Regions from separate parts of the Citrobacter europaeus genome, predicted to be linked through region 2. Evidence: predicted binding sites of a transcription regulator. Region 2 holds the regulator's gene; each other region holds the start of a gene.
What was found. The regulator Fur, encoded in region 2, represses iron uptake genes when iron is present. The targets are predictions, from matches to a motif close to ATAATAATGAGAACNACTATCAA.

Region 1 (7,107 bases), 1.9 Mb from region 2:
CAACGGTCGGTTCTGGATACGAATAAACAGCCATGCCCCACCGATAGCCAGCAGCATAATCGCCAGCGTATAGCGGAACAGCGGTGAGAAATCGCCCTGGTGGATTTCGGTCAGCGGTACGCGTACCCAGATATTGGGCGACAGCCAGGTTTTCAGCCAGACGACCGGCGAGCTTTTGTTCACCTCAACGCGGACTTCCGTTGGGCCCCCCAGCTGCTGCGCCATCTGATGGCTTAAGAATTCATAGTGTTGCGCCCAACGCAGCCCGGCTTCTTCAGCGGCCTCGTTGGAATAGAGGGAAATGCCCAGCTCACGGTAAATTTCCCGGCGGAATGCGGGCGGCACCACCAGTTGCGTACCGTCCTCCAGCTGCAGTTTATCGGTCATCAGCATACGAACTTCGTAGGCCAGGACCTTATTAAACTGCTGGAGGCTCGGCAGAATCGCGAAGTTCAGCACTACCAGGTAAGTCGTCACCAGGCTGGCAAACAGCAAGGTGACGATGAGCAATAACGTGCGGGCAAACGAACTTCGTGGCGAGAAGCGCATTCGCCTCATGCTTTAGAACCGTCCGGAACAAAGACGTAGCCCAGACCCCATACGGTCTGAATATAACGCGGATGCGCCGGATCTTCTTCCACCATACGACGCAGACGGGAGATTTGGACGTCGATAGAACGCTCCATCGCCGAGTATTCACGGCCACGGGCCAGGTTCATCAGCTTGTCGCGGGACAACGGTTCACGCGGGTGACTTACCAGCGCTTTCAGTACCGCAAATTCCCCGCTGGTGAGCGGCATTGGCTCATCTTCGCGGAACATTTCACGCGTACCGAGGTTCAGTTTGAACTTACCAAACGCAATGACCGCTTCTTCCTGAGAAGGCGCGCCCGGCAGTTCGTTCGCCTGACGACGCAGTACAGCGCGAATACGCGCCAGCAGTTCACGCGGGTTAAACGGTTTCGGGATGTAATCGTCAGCGCCGATTTCCAGCCCTACGATACGGTCAACTTCTTCACCCTTCGCGGTGACCATAATGATCGGCATCGGGTTGCTCTGGCTGCGCAGGCGACGGCAAATAGACAGACCATCCTCTCCCGGCAGCATTAGATCCAGCACCATCAGGTGGAAGGACTCACGGGTCAGCAGACGATCCATCTGCTCAGCGTTTGCGACGCTTCGAACCTGGAAGCCCTGCTCGGTCAGATAACGCTCCAGAAGCGCACGCAAGCGCATGTCGTCATCGACCACCAGAATCTTATAGTTCTCTTGCATTGTTATTACTCCCAAAGGTTCGCAACAATTAAGTGTATATTCTTAAGAAAGCTAACGTGAGTCACCAGCGAATTCTGGTATGAATTCCAGGCTAAATTGTTACAAAGCATATTAAACAGCAGCTTAAGTATACAATGTTTCTCGCAATACATTATTTATTCTGTTGATATGCTCACGTAATACCAATTGTGCGCATCATCACAGAGTCGAAGGTAAAACAATAAGATGAAAACGCCCCTGATAACCCGTGAAGGGTATGAAAAACTTAAACAAGAGCTGAATTATCTCTGGCGTGAAGAGCGCCCGGAAGTCACCAAAAAAGTTACCTGGGCCGCAAGTCTGGGTGACCGCAGCGAAAATGCCGACTACCAGTATAATAAAAAGCGCCTGCGTGAGATCGACCGCCGCGTCCGTTATTTGACCAAGTGCATGGAGAATCTGAAAATCGTCGATTACTCCCCCCAGCAGGAGGGCAAAGTCTTCTTTGGCGCATGGGTTGAGATCGAAAATGACGATGGCGACATCCGCAAATTCCGCATTGTCGGCTACGATGAGATATTCGGTCGTAAAGATTACATCTCTATCGACTCGCCGATGGCGCGGGCGCTGCTGAAAAAAGAGGTCGGCGATCTCGCGATAGTAAACACTCCCGGCGGTGAAGCCAGCTGGTACGTGAACGAGATTGAATACGTGAAGTGAGGCCGGAACAATCCGAAGCCCCCGTAGATGACTGGCATTTTTGCCAGTCAATCCGTATAACTATCCCCTGATTTTTTATCCTATAGACGAAGCTATCCATGATGAATGATTCTTTCTGCCGCATTATCGCAGGTGAAATTCAGGCTCGTGCTGAACAGGTAGAAGCTGCCGTTCGCCTGCTTGATGAAGGGAACACCGTGCCGTTTATCGCACGTTATCGTAAGGAAATCACCGGCGGTCTGGACGATACGCAACTGCGTAATCTGGAGACCCGTCTGGGATATCTGCGTGAACTGGAAGACCGCCGTCAGGCAATCCTGAAATCTATCGGCGAGCAAGGCAAACTGACCGACGATCTGGCGAACGCGATCAACGGCACGTTAAGTAAGACCGAACTCGAAGATCTCTATCTGCCGTACAAACCTAAGCGCCGCACCCGTGGGCAGATCGCTATTGAGGCCGGACTGGAGCCACTGGCAGACCTGTTGTGGAACGAACCATCCCACGACCCGGAAACGGAAGCCGCAAAATATCTCAATGCCGAAAACGGCGTGGCGGATACCAAAGCCGCCCTCGACGGCGCCCGCTACATTCTGATGGAGCGCTTCGCCGAAGACGCCGCGCTGCTAGCCAAAGTGCGTGATTATCTGTGGAAAAACGCCCACCTGGTCGCCACCGTGGTCAGCGGTAAAGAAGAGGAAGGCGCTAAGTTCCGCGACTACTTCGATCACCACGAGCCTATCTCCACCGTGCCATCCCACCGTGCCCTGGCCATGTTCCGTGGTCGTAATGAAGGTGTGTTGCAGCTTTCACTGAACGCCGATCCGCAATTCGATGAGCCGCCAAAAGAGAGCCACGGCGAGCAGATTATCCAGGATCACCTGGGACTGCGCCTGAACAATGCACCTGCCGACAGCTGGCGTAAAGGCGTGGTTAGCTGGACGTGGCGCATCAAAGTGCTGATGCACCTTGAAACCGAGCTGATGGGTACCGTGCGCGAACGTGCGGAAGATGAAGCGATCAACGTCTTTGCCCGTAACCTGCATGACCTGCTGATGGCCGCCCCGGCCGGACTGCGCGCCACCATGGGGCTCGATCCTGGTCTGCGTACCGGTGTAAAAGTGGCGGTAGTTGACGGTACCGGCAAGCTGGTCGCGACCGATACCATTTATCCGCATACCGGCCAGGCCGCCAAAGCCGCTGTTGCCGTTGCGGGGTTATGCGAAAAATATAACGTTGAGCTGGTGGCGATTGGTAACGGTACGGCGTCGCGCGAAACCGAGCGTTTCTTCCTCGACGTACAGAAGCAGTTCCCGCAAGTGACCGCACAGAAAGTGATCGTCAGTGAAGCTGGGGCATCGGTTTACTCTGCTTCCGAGCTGGCGGCGTTGGAGTTCCCGGACCTCGACGTTTCGCTACGCGGTGCGGTGTCTATCGCCCGTCGTCTGCAGGATCCGCTGGCTGAGCTGGTGAAAATCGATCCGAAATCTATCGGTGTGGGCCAGTATCAGCACGACGTTAGCCAGACGCAGCTGGCGCGTAAGCTGGATGCGGTAGTGGAAGACTGTGTGAACGCCGTCGGCGTCGATCTGAATACCGCCTCCGTACCACTGCTGACCCGCGTTGCCGGCCTGACGCGCATGATGGCGCAAAACATCGTCGCCTGGCGCGATGAGAACGGTCAGTTCCAGAACCGTCAGCAACTGCTAAAAGTCAGCCGTCTGGGGCCTAAAGCCTTTGAACAGTGCGCGGGCTTCCTGCGTATCAACCACGGCGATAACCCGCTGGATGCCTCTACCGTTCACCCGGAAGCTTATCCGATTGTGGAACGCATTCTGGCCGCCACCGAGCAATCGCTGCGCGATCTGATGGGCAACAGCAGCGAACTGCGCAATCTGAAAGCCGCCGATTTTACCGACGAACGCTTCGGGGTGCCGACCGTCACCGACATCATCAAAGAGCTGGAAAAACCGGGCCGTGACCCACGTCCTGAATTTAAAACCGCGCAGTTTGCTGATGGCGTCGAAACCATGAACGATCTGCTGCCGGGAATGATTCTGGAAGGGGCTGTCACCAACGTCACCAATTTCGGCGCGTTTGTTGATATTGGCGTGCATCAGGATGGTCTGGTGCATATCTCTTCGCTGTCGAATAAGTTCGTCGAAGATCCACACACCGTGGTGAAAGCGGGCGACATTGTGAAGGTGAAAGTGCTGGAAGTGGACCTGCAGCGTAAGCGTATCGCGCTGACCATGCGTCTGGACGAGCAGCCGGGTGAAACCAATGCGCGTCGCGGCGGCGGGAATAACGATCGCACTCAGAGCAATCGCCCGGCGCCGAAAGCCGCGAAACCGCGTGGTCGTGACGCCCAGCCTGCGGGCAACAGCGCCATGATGGATGCGCTGGCGGCGGCAATGGGTAAAAAGCGCTAAGTTTAAACCGTGTGCCGGATGGTGGAGTAAACACCCTCTCCGGCCTGGTTGTCGCCATTAATTTGTAGGCCGGATAAGACACATGAGCGTCGCCATCCGGCATATTTAATCTATTTCCCGCTTTGCTCCACAATATATTTATCACTTCATTAACAGATGAAACCTTAATTAAACATTAAGATCCCCACTAATTACTTCCGTGAATCCTTCATGCCCAACCAGAATAAATATTGAGGAATATCAAAATTGGCTCAAATTATTATCCAATTGTACATTCCGTCACATTTATTCTATTGATGATAGAAACCATTCTCATTATCATTGATTTGTTGATTATTTACTCTTTCCTTACGTTGGCTAATCATCTGGTCTCATGCCGCCCTTTCGCCCCATGAGGTAATCATCCAGTTAGCGAGATATAAGTAGGTCCCTATGCAATTCACTCCTGACAGTGCGTGGAAAATTACCGGTTTTGCCCGTGAAATCAGCCCAGCTTATCGTCAGAAACTGTTGTCACTTGGCATGCTACCCGGCTCATCCTTCAACGTGGTACGCGTCGCCCCGCTCGGCGATCCTATCCATATCGAAACGCGTCGCGTAAGTCTGGTATTGCGTAAAAAGGATTTGGCGTTATTAGAAGTGGAAGCGGTTTCCTGTTAATACAGTGAGTCTATAAAAATGAAAAAACTAACCATTGGTTTAATTGGTAATCCTAATTCCGGCAAGACAACTTTATTCAACCAGCTCACCGGCGCACGCCAGCGTGTAGGCAACTGGGCTGGCGTTACCGTTGAGCGTAAAGAAGGTCATTTCGCCACAACGGACCATCAGGTCACACTGGTCGATTTACCCGGCACCTATTCTCTGACGACAATCTCATCGCAAACCTCTCTCGATGAGCAGATTGCCTGCCACTATATTTTAAGCGGAGACGCGGATCTCTTGATCAACGTGGTCGATGCTTCAAACCTTGAGCGCAACCTCTACCTGACGTTGCAACTGCTTGAGTTGGGCATCCCCTGCATCGTCGCGCTGAACATGCTGGATATCGCTGAGAAGCAGCAAATCCGTATCGATATCGACGCCCTCTCCGCTCGTCTTGGCTGCCCGGTGGTTCCGCTGGTTTCCACCCGCGCTCGCGGCATTGAAGCGCTGAAGCTGGCGATCGATCGCTATAAAGAAAACGACACCGTCGAGCTGGTCCATTATGCCCAGCCGCTGCTGCAAGAAGCGGATTCCCTGGCCGACGCGATGACCAAAGATATGCCGCTTAAACAGCGTCGCTGGCTGGGCCTGCAGATGCTGGAAGGCGATATCTACAGCCGTGCTTACGCCGGCGATGCCGCGCAAAACCTTGATGCCGCCATTGCGCGCCTGAGCGAGACCATGGACGATCCGGCGCTGCATATCGCCGATGCGCGTTATCAGTGCATTGCCGCTATCTGCGATACCGTCAGTAACACCCTGACGGCAGAGCCAAGCCGTTTCACCACCGCTGTAGATAAAATCGTCCTTAACCGCTTCCTTGGTCTGCCGATTTTCCTGTTCGTGATGTACCTGATGTTCCTGCTCGCCATCAACATTGGCGGCGCGCTGCAGCCCTTGTTTGACGTCGGCTCCGTGGCGCTCTTTATCCATGGTATTCAGTGGATTGGCTACACGCTGCACTTCCCGGACTGGCTTACCATCTTCCTGGCCCAGGGCCTTGGCGGCGGGATTAACACCGTGCTGCCGCTGGTACCGCAAATCGGCATGATGTACCTGTTCCTCTCCTTCCTTGAAGACTCCGGCTACATGGCGCGCGCCGCGTTTGTGATGGACCGACTGATGCAGGCGCTGGGACTGCCGGGCAAATCGTTTGTCCCGCTGATCGTCGGCTTTGGCTGTAACGTACCGTCTGTAATGGGCGCACGTACGCTGGATGCCCCGCGTGAGCGTTTGATGACCATCATGATGGCGCCGTTTATGTCCTGTGGCGCACGTCTGGCGATTTTCGCCGTCTTCGCCGCAGCGTTCTTTGGTCAGAATGGCGCGCTGGCGGTCTTCTCACTGTACGTGCTGGGTATCGTTATGGCGGTGTTGACCGGTCTGATGCTCAAACACACCATCATGCGTGGTGAAGCAACGCCGTTCGTGATGGAGCTGCCGGTGTACCACGTGCCGCACATTAAGAGTCTGATCATTCAGACCTGGCAACGCCTGAAAGGCTTCGTTCTGCGCGCGGGTAAAGTCATCATCATCGTCAGCATTTTCCTCAGCGCGTTTAACAGCTTCTCGCTGAGCGGAAAAATCGTCGACAACATCAACGACTCTGCTCTGGCCTCCGTTAGCCGCGTTATTACCCCTGTCTTTAAGCCGATTGGCGTTCACGAAGATAACTGGCAGGCAACCGTAGGTCTGTTTACCGGCGCGATGGCGAAAGAAGTGGTTGTCGGTACGCTGAACACGCTCTATACCGCAGAAAACATTCAGGAAGAAGAGTTCAATCCGGCAGATTTCCACCTCGGTGACGAACTGCTCGGCGCGGTGGATGAAACCTGGCAAAGCCTGAAAGACACCTTCAGCCTGAGCGTGCTGGCTAACCCTATCGAAGCCAGCAAGGGCGACGGTGAAATGGCGACAGGCGCAATGGGCGTGATGGGCGAGAAATTTGGCAGCGCCGCCGCCGCGTACAGCTACCTGATCTTTGTTCTGCTGTATGT
Region 2 (7,107 bases):
GTGTCGAACGGCTGGTGGCCATCGACATCGCCCCCGTTGACTATCATGTGCGCCGTCACGATGAGATTTTTGCGGCAATCAATGCTGTAACCGATGCGCAGGCCACTTCGCGTCAGCAGGCGGCGAGCGTCATGCGTCAACATCTGCAAGAAGAAGGCGTTATCCAATTTCTGCTGAAATCATTTGTCGACGGCGAGTGGCGTTTTAACGTTCCCGTGCTGTGGGATCAATATCCCCATATCGTCGGTTGGGAGACCATTCCGCCGTGGGAGCACCCGGCGCTGTTTATCCCTGGCGGCAACTCACCGTATGTTACCGAAGCGTATCGCGAACAGCTGCTGGCGCAATTCCCGCAGGCTCGGGCGCACGTTATTGCTGGCGCGGGTCATTGGGTGCATGCAGAAAAACCGGAGGCGGTGCTGCGCGCCATCCGTCGTTATCTGGACGAGCAGGCTAACTGATTAAAAACTCAGCGTCTGCGCGCGATTACGCGCGTGGGCGTTGGCGTGTCCCCCCTGCTGATGTATTATGGCGCGCTATCCATCCGGGCAGACGCCTGGCTGATTGTTTCCCCGAAGTCACCAAGATCATGGCCAAAGAACAAACGGACCGTACGACATTAGATCTGTTCGCGCAGGAGCGTCGCCCGGGACGACCCAAAACTAATCCGCTCTCGCGTGATGAACAGTTACGTATTAACAAACGTAATCAGCTTAAACGCGATAAAGTTCGCGGGCTTAAGCGTGTCGAACTGAAACTGAACGCTGATGCCGTTGACGCTCTGAACGAGCTGGCCGAGGCGCGCAATATGAGTCGCAGTGAACTCATCGAAGAGATGCTGATGGCCCAACTCAGCGCATTGCGCGGTCAGGCTTAGTCTGAATTTCTGCTCTAAATCATAAATCGTGTAGCACAGAGTGCAGTCCTGCGTGTTTGCTGTTTCCGCATGCCTGACTGTTCTGCTATGATTGCCCTTATCCGTGGGCAATGCGCCACCACCATTTCAATAAGTTTCAAGAGGTTATTTTACTCATGGCAATCACTGGCATCTTTTTCGGCAGCGACACCGGTAACACCGAAAACATCGCAAAAATGATTCAAAAACAGCTTGGTAAAGACGTTGCCGATGTTCATGACATTGCAAAAAGCAGCAAAGAAGACCTCGAAGGGTATGACATTCTGCTACTCGGCATCCCAACCTGGTACTACGGTGAAGCGCAGTGTGACTGGGACGATTTCTTCCCAACCCTCGAAGACATTGATTTTAACGGCAAACTGGTTGCATTGTTCGGCTGCGGCGACCAGGAAGATTACGCAGAATATTTCTGCGATGCGTTAGGCACAATTCGCGACATCATCGAACCGCGCGGCGCAACCATCGTTGGTCACTGGCCGACAGCGGGTTATCACTTTGAAGCGTCCAAAGGTCTGGCTGACGACGACCACTTTGTCGGTCTGGCTATCGATGAAGATCGCCAGCCTGAACTGACCGCTGAGCGCGTAGAAAAATGGGTTAAGCAGATCTCTGAAGAGCTGCACCTCGACGAAATCATCAATGCCTGATTTCGTGCGGCGCAGATTTCCATCTGCGCCGCATCAATAGATAAAACCAATCAAAATAATTGCTACAAATTTGTAACTTTTTCGTCTGACCCTGTACAATGGCTGGATGCCAATCGGGTGTTGCACAGTGTGTTTGTCGGCGATACCACGTTTTGATTAACAATATATGCCAGAGACTTGCAGTTTTCATTTAGCCATGGCAGTTCTATAATGAATCGCATTATCTCAAGTGCAATTTCTGTCACTTCTGTTAATGAAGTGAATCGTTTAGCTACAGGACAGATTCCGCATGACTGACAACAATACCGCATTAAAGAAGGCTGGCCTGAAAGTAACGCTTCCTCGTTTAAAAATTCTGGAAGTTCTTCAGGAACCGGATAACCATCACGTCAGTGCGGAAGACTTATACAAACGCCTGATCGATATGGGTGAAGAAATTGGTCTGGCGACCGTGTATCGCGTGCTGAACCAGTTTGATGATGCCGGTATCGTGACCCGCCATAATTTTGAAGGTGGTAAATCCGTCTTCGAACTGACTCAACAGCATCATCACGATCACCTCATCTGCCTTGACTGCGGCAAAGTGGTCGAGTTCAGCGATGATTCCATCGAAGCCCGCCAGCGTGAGATTGCGGCTAAACATGGCATTCGCTTAACTAACCATAGCCTCTATCTTTACGGTCACTGCGCCGAAGGCGATTGCCGCGAAGATGAGCACGCCCACGACGGCAAATAATGTAATGCTTTCTGAAAAGCCAACCCTCCGGTTGGCTTTTTTTATGGGCGTTACCTGCCCTTTTCCCCTTCCCTCCGCTCCTGTGTTGCTTTAATGTAAAAATCAATTGCCCCTTCCGGAGAGTCGAAATGGAACTTCGCCAGCTACGCTATTTTGTGCGCATTGTAGAAACCGGCAGCATGGGTAGCGCGGCGCTCGATCTCAATATCGGGGTTTCGGCACTCAGCCAGCAAATGTCGCGTCTGGAAAACGAACTCGCTATTCGCCTGCTGCAGCGCACCTCGCGAGGCGTGACGCCGACCAGCGCCGGACTGGCTTTTTACTCCCAGGCGCAGCTGGCGCTCCGTCACGCAGACGATGCGATCCTCGCCGCACGAGAGTCCCGGCTTTCCGGGCACGTCAGCGTCGGTATGGCTCCCAGTACCGCTTCCGTTCTCGGTATGCCTTTTATTCACGCCATGCGGGAAAGCTATAGCGATGTTCGCCTGCACGTGGTGGAAAGTCTCTCTGGTAATCTGGAACGGATGATTAATACCCGCCAGATTGATCTGGCTGTGGTGTTTCAAAAAGAAAAGATCCTGCGCTGGAGTGCCAGACCGATTCTCGAAGAACGGCTGTTTTTGATTGGGACCCATGCCCTACTGGCTGATATTGCCGATGACAATATTGCGCCTGCCCAACTGGCGAGTATTCCATTGATAATGCCAAGCCCAGGCCACGGTCTGCGCGGCAGGCTGGAGGCAATTAGTCAGGAACACGCGCTGAACATTGAGATCGCTACAGAAATTGATGGTCTGGCGCTGCTGATGCGCGCCGTGCGCAGTGGCATTGGCGCCACTCTTCAACCCGGAGCGGCGATTTCCCATCTCGATAAAGAGACGCTAAGAGTGATCGGCGTCCATAATCCGATACTTAGCCGCCCCAATTTTCTGGTGAGCCTATCTGACGATGAGCTCACCCCGGCGGGCCTCGCTGCCCGCGTGGTACTGACGAAAGTGATGCATCAACTGGTAGAAGCAGGAAGCTGGCCAGGTGCCATCCTTTACAATAACTAAAGCCCTCTTTAGCGCTACGTCATAGCGCCCGCACAAGCCGCACGTATACATTTCAATTACAAATTTAACAATTAGTTAAATGGTAATGGAGTATACGATGGTTGATGTTCTGGTGATTGGCGGTGGCAATGCTGCCTTATGCGCTGCCCTTACCGCCCGGGAGCAAGGCGCTTCCGTTTTACTACTCGAAGCGGCTCCCCGGGAATGGCGTGGGGGAAATTCCCAACACACGCGTAATCTGCGCTGTATGCATGATGCGCCGCAGGATGTGCTGGTAGAAAGCTATCCGGAAGAGGAGTTCTGGCAAGACCTGCAGCGCGTAACAGAAGGAAATACCAACGAAGCCCTGGCGCGTCTGGTGATCCGTACCTCATCACATTGCCGCGACTGGATGCGCCAGCACGGCGTCAATTTTCAGCCTCCACTCTCTGGCGCTTTACACGTGGCGCGAACCAACGCTTTTTTTATGGGGGGCGGTAAAGCTCTCGTGAATGCCTATTATCGCAGCGCAGAAAAGCTGGGCGTACAAATCCGCTATAACACACCGGTGCAGGCGCTTGAACTGCACAATGGCGAGTTCGTGGCGGCGCTGTCAGGCAACGAGCGTATCACAGCGAAATCCTGCGTGCTTGCCGCGGGCGGGTTTGAGTCTAACCGCGAATGGCTGCGAGAAGCGTGGGGAGAGAACGAGCGCGGCGAGTGGCCTGCGGATAACTTCCTGATTCGCGGTACGCGCTTTAACCAGGGCGTACTGCTCAAATTTATGATGGATGCCGGAGCCGACATTATCGGCGAACCCTCCCAGTCACACTGCGTAGCCATTGACGCCAGAGCGCCATTATATGACGGCGGAATTTGCACCCGCGTGGACTGCGTTTCGCTCGGCATAGTCGTCAACCGTGACGCTGAGCGTTTTTATGATGAGGGCGAAGATTTCTGGCCGAAACGCTACGCCATCTGGGGACGTCTGGTCGCTCAACAGCCAGGGCAGATTGGTTACTCCATCATCGACAGTAAAGCCATCGGCCACTTCATGCCTCCGGTCTTTCCTGGCGCACAGGCCAATACGCTGGCAGAACTGGCTCATCAGTTGGGGCTGAATGGTGAACGCTTTACCCACACCGTGACGGAGTACAACAACGCCTGCCAGCCCGGCCAGTTCGACCATACCGTTCTGGATAACTGCGCCACCAAAGATTTGCTACCCGCGAAAACGCACTGGGCACGACCGCTGGACCAACCGCCATACTACGGCTATGCCCTGCGACCAGGGATCACCTTCACCTATCTCGGGTTAAAAGTGAACGAGCGCGCTGCCGTTCACTTTGCCGGGCAGCCAAGCCGTAACCTGTTCGTCGCCGGAGAGATGATGGCAGGCAACGTGCTGGGCAAGGGCTACACCGCAGGTGTGGGCATGTCAATCGGCACAACCTTTGGCCGTATTGCCGGAAAAGAAGCCGCGCTGGCCGCACGTAAGGAGACTCGTCATGAGGCAGCTTGAGAAACTGATTATCGAAGCGCAAATTATCACTGAACCGGAAGCGGAAGTTGAACGCGTGATGCAGGTCTGCAACGCCTGTCGCTATTGTGAAGGATTTTGCGCCGTGTTCCCGGCCATGACGCAGCGCCTGGAATTCGGTAAAGCGGATATCAATTATCTGGCAAACTTGTGCCATAACTGCGGCGCTTGCCTGCACGCGTGTCAGTACGCCCCACCTCATGAATTTGCCATCAACGTACCGAAAGCGATGGCGGAAGTCCGGCTCGAAACCTATCAGCACTACGCGCAACCCGCCGCCTTTGGCGCGCTTTATCGTCGCGCAGGTGTCACCGTGACGCTGGCGCTGGTTTTCGGTCTGATCCTGTTTTTACTCCTCGCCATCGGTTTGAAAGGTTCACTATTCCATCCTCCGCTGGCCGGGGATTTCTATCAAATTTTCCCGCATAACCTGCTGGCCTGGATGTTTGGTTCGGTCTTTATTCTGGCGATCGGTTTGCTGATGGCGGGCGTGATCCGCTTCTGGCGCGAGATCTCTCCGGGTATGCCGCGTTCCGCCGAGATTGCTGAAGCCTCACACGATGCACTGACGCTGAAATATCTCGATGGTGGCCACGGCAAAGGGTGTAACGAAGCGGATGATGCCTTCACCCTGATGCGCCGCCGCTTCCATCACTTTACCTTCTACGGTTTTATGCTCTGCTTTGCCGCCACCGTGGTCGCAACGGGCTATCACTACTTTGCAGGCATAGAAGCTCCCTATCCGTTCTTCAGCGTTCCGGTGATGCTGGGCACGTTGGGTGGCATTGGCCTGGTTGTCGGCCCGGCTGGCTTGCTATGGCTCAATCTCAAACGCTCACCGCTACATGGCGACGCAAGGCAGAAACCGATGGATCGCGGTTTTATTTTGCTGCTGCTGCTGACCAGTCTGACCGGTCTGGCGCTGCTGGCGGGAAGAGACACTTCATGGATGGCTATTTTACTGGCCATTCATCTCGGTGTGGTCATGGCGCTTTTTCTGACCATTCCTTACGGAAAATTTGCCCATGGATTTTACCGCTGCGCAGCCTTACTCAAGTGGGCGATTGAGAAACGGCGCGGCAAACAGGCGGGGGTCACAGGCGACTAACCCGCAAACTCTTACCTCTATAAATATTATGATAGGACAGTGGAGCAAACCCAATGACACAACAACCATCGCGCGCCGGAACTTTCGGCGCAATACTGCGGGTAACCAGCGGTAATTTTCTCGAACAGTTCGACTTTTTTCTGTTCGGTTTTTACGCCACCTATATCGCCAGGACTTTCTTTCCTGCGGAGAGTGAATTTGCCGGGCTCATGTTGACCTTCGCGGTATTCGGCTCGGGTTTCTTAATGCGACCGGTTGGGGCAATCGTGCTGGGCGCTTACATCGACAGAATTGGTCGCCGTAAGGGACTGATGGTGACGCTGGCGATTATGGGCTGCGGTACCCTGCTGATTGCCCTTGTTCCCGGTTATCAAAGTATTGGCCTGCTGGCTCCTGTGCTGGTATTAGTTGGTCGATTATTACAGGGCTTCTCTGCGGGCGTGGAGCTGGGCGGCGTCTCGGTTTATCTGTCTGAAATCGCCACGCCTGGCAATAAAGGCTTTTACACAAGCTGGCAGTCCGCCAGCCAACAGGTCGCGATTGTGGTAGCTGCATTGATTGGTTACGGCCTGAACGCCACGCTGGGGCACGATGAGATCTCTGAATGGGGTTGGCGCATTCCTTTCTTTATTGGTTGCATGATTATTCCTTTGATCTTCGTCCTGCGCCGTTCGCTTCAGGAGACCGACGCATTTTTACAACGAACACATCGGCCCGACACCAGGGAAATTTTCACCACTATCATCAAAAACTGGCGCCTCATTGCTGCGGGTACGCTGCTGGTGGCGATGACCACTACGACGTTCTATTTCATTACCGTCTACACCCCGACCTACGGCAGGGCTGTACTCCACCTGAGCGCGCGCGATAGCCTGGTAGTCACCATGCTGGTCGGTATTTCTAACTTTATCTGGCTGCCGATTGGCGGGGCAATTTCTGACCGAATTGGTCGTCGTCCGGTGTTGATGGGGATTACCGTACTCGCACTGATCACCACCTGGCCGGTAATGCACTGGCTCACCGCCGCGCCAGATTTTACGCGCATGACGTTGGTCCTGCTTTGGTTCTCGTTCTTTTTTGGGATGTATAACGGGGCAATGGTAGCCGCACTCACCGAGGTGATGCC
Region 3 (7,107 bases), 400 kb from region 2:
TCACAATCACCGTCACATTCTCCCCGAGGCGGGTTAAAAACATCTTCATTTGCGCAGCAGTGACGTTCTGAGCCTCGTCAAGAATAACCACTGCATTTTCAAATGTACGTCCACGCATATAGGCGAACGGCGCGATTTCCACCTTACCAATCTCAGGTCGCAGGCAATATTGCATGAAGGAGGCTCCCAGACGTTTCACCAGCACGTCATACACTGGACGAAAATAGGGAGCAAACTTCTCGGAAACATCCCCAGGTAAGAAGCCAAGGTCTTCATCAGCTTGCAGAACTGGACGGGTTACAATGATCCTGTCCACGTCTTTGTGGATCAGAGCCTCTGCTGCTTTTGCCGCGCTGATCCAGGTTTTACCACACCCGGCTTCACCGGTGGCGAAGATCAGCTGTTTACTCTCAATAGCATTCAGGTAGTGCGCCTGAGCTTCATTTCGCGCCGTGATTGGCGTGGCGTCACGACTGTCACGCGCCATACCAATCGCTTCTACGCCGCCCATCTGCACAAGCGAGGTGACCGATTCATCTTCACGTTGCTTATGGCTACGCGAATCCCGCCTCAGCACACGTTTTGCTTCACGACGAGCTTTGATCACTGCTTTTTGTCTTCCCATGGATAGCACCTTGAGTTGTAGGTATACATCACACGCGCCGTTGGCGGCACGATTATGCGCACGAACATCTGAGGGTTGGCTTCCTTGTAAGCCATTGCTTGCTTTCGGATAAGACGCCACGCACAGCTACGCGCACCGTACAGGGCGTCAGTAACAAGGATAAGAAGTGAATGAGAGAGAGATTTAGCGGTGACGAGGAGGCTACCGGAAGAGAAACGTCCGCGTAAAGTACTGCGACTACTGTGAAAAACGTGTCCAATACAGGACTTTTCCATTCGCGATCTCCATAGTGAACGACTATCACCGCCGGGAACTACCGCTATTACTTATAATTACATCATAACCTTTCGTTAATGCAACAATATTTTTACTTGTTGTTAACTTAAATTCTATCTTATCACCAGAGACAGTTTCTTGCCCAGAGATGACAGAATTATTTCAGTTCCATACCGATCATAAAAAATAATTTGTTGATTCATCAAGATGTCAGGAAAAGCCCCGCTGTACAACGGGGCATAATTATCAGGCTTCGAGCAAAGACTGTCCCAGATAGCGATCTGCAGTTTTGACACCCGGCAAAGCAAAGAAGTATCCCCCACCAATCGGTTTGACATACTCTTCCAGCGCTTCGCCGTTCAGGCGTTTCTGCACCGTCAAAAAGCCTTTTTCCAGATCGTGTTGATAGCAGACAAACAACAGTCCCATATCCAGTTGACCGGAATTGGTCACACCGAGCGAATAGCTGTAGCCACGGCGCATCATCAGGCTGGAGTCGGTCTCTTTCGTGCGCGGATTCGCCAGGCGGATATGACTGTCGAGCGCAATCACCTCACCCTCGGGATCGCTGGCATAGTCAGGTACATCGTGCTCATGCTGCATACCCAGCGGCGCGCCGGTGTGTTTATCGCGACCAAAAATCGTTTGCTGCTCTTTCAGCGGCGTACGATCCCAGAACTCAACGCGGAACTGAATGAGCCTGACGGCCTGATAGCTTCCGCCTTGCGCCCAGGCAGGTTCGCCCTGCCCATCCGTAACCCACACCACGTCTTGCATCAACTTCGCATCCGTAGCGTCCGGATTCGCGGTGCCGTCTTTAAAGCCAAGCAAATTAACCGGGGTCTCTTTACCTTTGCTACGCGCGGCATGATCGGAAATAAACCCTTCACGTTTCCAGCGCACGCTGAGGAGATCGGGCGTATGTTTAATGATATCGCGCAGCGCGTGGATGACAGTGTCTTGCGTGTTGGCACAAATCTGCAGCAGCATATCGCCATGGCACAGCGCCGCGTCCAGTGAATCATTCGGGAAGCGGGTCATTTTTTGCAGCTTTTTTGGCATCTGCGATTTCAGGCCATAGCGTTCATCGAACAGCGAGGAGCCGACTGACAACGTCATCGTCAGGTTGTCTGGCGCAATATATGCGCCGAGGATACCTGAATCCATAGGGGGAAGACGTGGATTCGGCGTATCCGGAGCCGGTCCGCCGGTGGTCAGAAACGCAAACCGGCTGGTCAACAACCGAAACAAACGTTCGAGATCGGCCTTATCGCTGGCGAGAACATCAAACGCCACCAGCATCATCGATGCCTGCTGCGGCGTCAGGATGCCCGCCTGATGCTGGCCATAAAACGGTTGCGCTTCACTACGTGCATCAGGGGACAGCGTTCCCGGTGCACTTTGCGGTTTTTGCGCGTGGGCAACCGGACATCCCCCGGCAAGCGCAAGCGCGCCACCCAGGGCGCCCATCCCTTTCAGTAAACGTCGGCGTGACGGTTCGCTCACGCCGTTTTCATTATCTTGCTGCATAGTGCTTAATCCAGCCCCAAAACACCGCGTAATTGCGACAAGTCTTCCGCCAGCGTCGTGATTGGCCCTTTCAGCGCATTTCGATCGGCTTCGGTCAGTTTGTCATAGGTTTCAAAGCCGTCTTTGGTACGATATTTGCTCAGAATGGTATCGACTTTTTTGAAGTTCGCATCCACCTTCGCCAGCAGCTCAGCATTGGATTTTTGTAACTGAGGACGCAGGAGATCGACAATTTTCTGCGCACCATCGACGTTGGCCTGGAAATCCCACAAATCGGTATGGCTGTAGCGATCTTCTTCCCCGCTGATTTTGCTGGCAGCAACTTCTTCAATCAGCCCTGCTGCCCCACCAACCACTTTAGACGGTGGGAAAGCCAGCTCGCTAATACGCGTTTGCAGGTCAAGAACATCGCTGTTTAATTGGTCGGCATACTTGTCCATACCTTGAGTGGTATTGTCGCCAAACAGCGCTTTCTCCAGGCGGTGGAAGCCGGTGAATTTGGGATCGGCGGATTTTTGCTCATAATCATCTTCACGCGCATCGATGCTGCCGTCGAGATCGGAGAACAGTTCAGCAATCGGTTCAATACGTTCATAATGCTGACGGGTTGGCGCGTACAGCGATTTCGCTTTTTCCAGATCGCCGGCTTTAATCGCATCGGTGAAGGCTTTGGTCCCCGCAACCAATTGCGCGGTTTCGGCTGTCACATAGGTTTTGTATTCGGTAATCGCGCCGCTCAGACTCAGCAGAGCATCGCTTTGTGCGGCATCCGCTGTTGCACTGCCTTTTACGATCAGTTTACCTTTCGGGTTAGTCAACAGACCGCAGGTCATATCATATTCACCGGGCTGCAGGTTAGCCGTCATTTTCTGGCTAAAGCCTGGCGCAATGTTTTCGCGTTCTTCAACCACCATAACGCCTTTAAGAATTTCCCACTCCAGCGCTTTCTGGCTGTGGTTCTGGATGATGAACTGCGTTTTCCCGGCGTTTACCGTGATCGTCATCGGTTCACATTGTTTGTCGTTAACCGTGACCTTCACCTGCGGAATATCGGCGGCTTGTGCAGTAAAAGCGGAGGCAAACAGCGCGGCAATACCCAACTGCAGCGCACTACGGCGAAAATTAAACGTCATAACCTGGCCCTATAAATAAGTATGTTGTAACTAAAAGATATTCTGCATCGCTTTTTGATCAAGGTGCGGTACGCGATGCCGTAGTGCCTGAACGCGGCGGTAGCGCAAACATAATCAACGCCGGAATCAGGTAGATAAACCAGACAGCGACTTCACTCACGCTTGGCGCTTCCTGATAGCCGAAAATGCCTTCCATCAATGTGCCAAACAGCGAATGCGTCGACAGCACACTGCTCAGGTCAAACGCCACATCCTGAAAATGATTCCACAAACCGGCTTCGTGGAAAGCGCGGATCGCCCCAGCGGCAAGACCGGCAGCCACCAGCAAAATGAACAGGCTGGTCCATTTAAAGAATGCCCCGAGGTTGAGGCGAATGCCGCCGAGGTAAATCAGGTATCCCAGTACCACTGCGGTAGCCAGTCCCAGCATCGCGCCTAACGGCGGCCAGATACCTACATCCTGCTGGAATGCGGCCAGCAGGAAGAACACCGACTCCAGCCCTTCACGGGCAACGGCAAAAAAGACCATCATCACCAGCGCCCAGCCGTGATGGTTGCCACGCTGCAACGCGTTATCGACAGCCTGTTCAAGCTGGACTTTGACGTTGCGCGAAACTTTACGCATCCAGAACACCATCCAGGTGAGGATCACCACGGCAATGACCGCCACGATGCCTTCAAACAGCTCCTGTTCTTTTTGCGGAAATTCACCGGTGGTTTCGTTGATGAAAACTCCTAACGCCAGGCATAATGCCGCCGCCAGCAGAACACCAATCCACATCACACCAATCCATCGACCACGCTGAGTCCGTTTCAGGTAGCTGGCAATCAGGCTGACAATCAGCGCGGCCTCTAACCCTTCGCGCAACATAATTAGAAATGGAACAAACATGCGAAGAACCCTTAAACGTTATTCTCGGTCAATTGATGAAAAGAAAAGTAAATTACAGTGATAGTGATTATCATTACAGTAAAGAAAAACTCAAGCAGAATGTTTTGAGAATGATGACTTAATGTAAACAGTTAGGCGGGTAACGGTTATAGCGAGCTTGCAGCGTAGGTAATAAAAGCCCCCACATGCGGCAATGTCATTAAGTTAACGCCTGTGTATCAGAAAGCATCAACCTGTATTCGCGAAGGTAATGAACATGCTATTTCAGAGAAAGGATTCCGTTCACCTCATGTACATCGTTTCTCTGAAGCACCGATTCCTGTGAACGTGTAAAGGGCGTTCTCCGCCACGCCCTTTACAATCCCGGCTCCCGGCGGGAAAATTGCCGCTCCGCGGTCCCCTCCGTTTATTCCTCCAGGCGACCGGGTCGGGCGCGAGGTAGCGTCCCTGCAAAGCGCGCCCTGAGCCAGCATCCATGCTGGCTCTCCCGGCCTTACGGAAACACGTCGGCAATTTTCAGCCGGACCAGCCACACCTGACCTCCTGCACTTTTATTTGAATATATTTGAACAGCAAAAAAGATTTAGCTGAAAGTCAGAGCGTTGAAGCGATGACCCCGGTCCGGCTGAAAATCGATGAGGCGTTGACGGCTGACCGGGTCTGTCCGCAGGGATGCGGACAGAGGGGACGGCCTGCAGGGACGCAGGCTCGGCCCCGACCCGACAGGCAGACGGCATAAGACGAATAGCTCGCGCAGCGACGATTTTCCCGCCGGGAGCCTGGGATGCAAGGGAGGCGGCGGTGAGCCTCCCTTGCACTTTCACAGGTATAGCGATATCAGAGAAGCAATGCACATAAGGTGAACGGAAACTAATTCAGGGTAAAACGTTCTCCATACATGCTTAACCGAACGGTATTGCGCACACAGCGAGCCTGAGGACAAAGGCAGATTATTCTGCCTGTAAACGCGATGGCGGAGCTGAGTGATAATGCGCATCAGCCTCGGCAAAACGTTGCTGCATAGCCGTTGATGGCGCTTTACCCAGCAGGCTGAAGACCACAATACCGATGCTGCCGAAAACAAAGCCCGGGATGATTTCATACAGACCCAACCAGGCAAACTGCTTCCAGACGATCACCGTCACCGCACCAATGATCATCCCCGCCAGCGCGCCGTTGCGGGTCATACGCGACCACATTACGGAGAACAGGACTACCGGACCAAACGCCGCGCCGAAGCCGGCCCAGGCATAGCTTACCAGACCAAGTACGCGGTTCTCCGGATTCGCCGCCAGCGCGATGGACACCAACGCCACGACCAGCACCATGATGCGGCCAATCCATACCAGCTCTTTCTGGCTGGCATTTTTACGCAGGAACGCTTTGTACAAATCTTCGGTGATTGCGCTGGAACACACCAGCAACTGGCAGCTCAGAGTCGACATAACCGCAGCGAGGATCGCAGACAGCAGAATACCGGCAATCCATGGGTTAAACAGTATTTGCGCCAGTTCAATAAACACACGCTCGGCGTTCTGGTTAACGGCACCGGCAAGCTGTGGGTTGTTGTTAAAGTAAGCAATACCAAAGAAGCCTACGGCCACGGCACCTGCCAGACACAGGATCATCCAGGTCATACTGATACGGCGAGCATGAACGATGCTATGGTGGGAATCTGCCGCCATAAAGCGCGCCAGAATATGCGGCTGGCCAAAGTAACCCAGACCCCAGCCCATCAGGGAAATGATGGCAACAAAATTCAGCCCTTTGAACATGTCCACGTTCTCAATGCTCTTTTGTTTAATCACTTCCAGCGAATCTTCAAATCCACCTACCCCAATAATGACCATTACCGGCGTCAGGATGAGAGCAAAGATCATCAGGCTGGCCTGGACGGTATCTGTCCAGCTTACCGCCAGGAAACCACCAATAAAGGTATAAATGATCGTCGCGGCCGCGCCCGCCCACAGCGCTGTTTCGTAGCTCATGCCAAAGGTGCTTTCAAACAGACGCGCCCCTGCCACAATCCCTGAAGCACAATAGATGGTGAAAAACAGCAGAATAACCAACGCGGAGATAATACGCAGAATTCGGCTTTTATCTTCAAAGCGACCGGTAAAGTAATCCGGTAACGTCAGCGCATTGTTATTGTATTCGGTATGTACGCGTAAACGTCCGGCCACCAACTTCCAGTTGATCCATGCGCCCAAAATAAGGCCGATGGCGATCCAGCTTTCTGAAATGCCCGACAGGAAAATCGCGCCAGGCAAACCCATCAGCAACCAGCCGCTCATGTCAGATGCCCCGGCGGATAACGCGGTCACGAATGGACCCAGACTGCGTCCACCAAGAATGTAATCGTCAAAGTTTTTGGTCGAACGCCATGCAATAAACCCTATCAATATCATGCCGAAAATATAGACACAGAATGTCACTAACATCGGTGTGCTAATAGCCATCAAAACTCTCCAAAATTATGTATCAGCAATGCCGTGGCTTGCCGTTTTATTACCCTGCCGGAACGTGGCAAAGATATCTATGTTTACCAGGGCGACCGTATCCTGCCGGAAGCGATGGTTATTCACAATCGATTTAACACATCATTTACATCAAATTTGATCCAGAGTAGATAGCATTTTTCTGTAGGTTGC

Region 1: a site for Fur is predicted at 4,705-4,727, ahead of feoA (ferrous iron transporter A). Genes of this name have one in related genera too.
Region 3: a site for Fur is predicted at 4,514-4,536, ahead of efeU (iron uptake transporter permease EfeU). Genes of this name have one in related genera too.

Annotation. Positions count from the first base shown of each region.
Region 1 covers NZ_CP148084.1:345,024-352,130, reverse strand. The annotation lists gene envZ (two-component system sensor histidine kinase EnvZ) at 1-558, opposite strand, end outside; gene ompR (two-component system response regulator OmpR) at 555-1,274, opposite strand; gene greB (transcription elongation factor GreB) at 1,500-1,973, shown strand; gene WHR59_RS01605 (Tex family protein) at 2,072-4,405, shown strand; gene feoA (ferrous iron transporter A) at 4,838-5,065, shown strand; gene feoB (Fe(2+) transporter permease subunit FeoB) at 5,084-7,107, shown strand, end outside.
Region 2 covers NZ_CP148084.1:3,544,750-3,551,856, forward strand. The annotation lists gene ybfF (esterase) at 1-461, shown strand, start outside; gene ybfE (LexA regulated protein) at 590-877, shown strand; gene fldA (flavodoxin FldA) at 1,033-1,563, shown strand; gene WHR59_RS16785 (ryhB-regulated fur leader peptide) at 1,774-1,860, shown strand; gene fur (ferric iron uptake transcriptional regulator) at 1,853-2,299, shown strand; gene tcuR (tricarballylate utilization LysR family transcriptional regulator TcuR) at 2,428-3,354, shown strand; gene tcuA (FAD-dependent tricarballylate dehydrogenase TcuA) at 3,452-4,855, shown strand; gene tcuB (tricarballylate utilization 4Fe-4S protein TcuB) at 4,842-5,981, shown strand; gene WHR59_RS16810 (MFS transporter) at 6,035-7,107, shown strand, end outside.
Region 3 covers NZ_CP148084.1:3,144,468-3,151,574, forward strand. The annotation lists gene phoH (phosphate starvation-inducible protein PhoH) at 1-625, opposite strand, end outside; gene efeB (iron uptake transporter deferrochelatase/peroxidase subunit) at 1,148-2,431, opposite strand; gene efeO (iron uptake system protein EfeO) at 2,437-3,564, opposite strand; gene efeU (iron uptake transporter permease EfeU) at 3,623-4,456, opposite strand; gene putP (sodium/proline symporter PutP) at 5,407-6,915, opposite strand.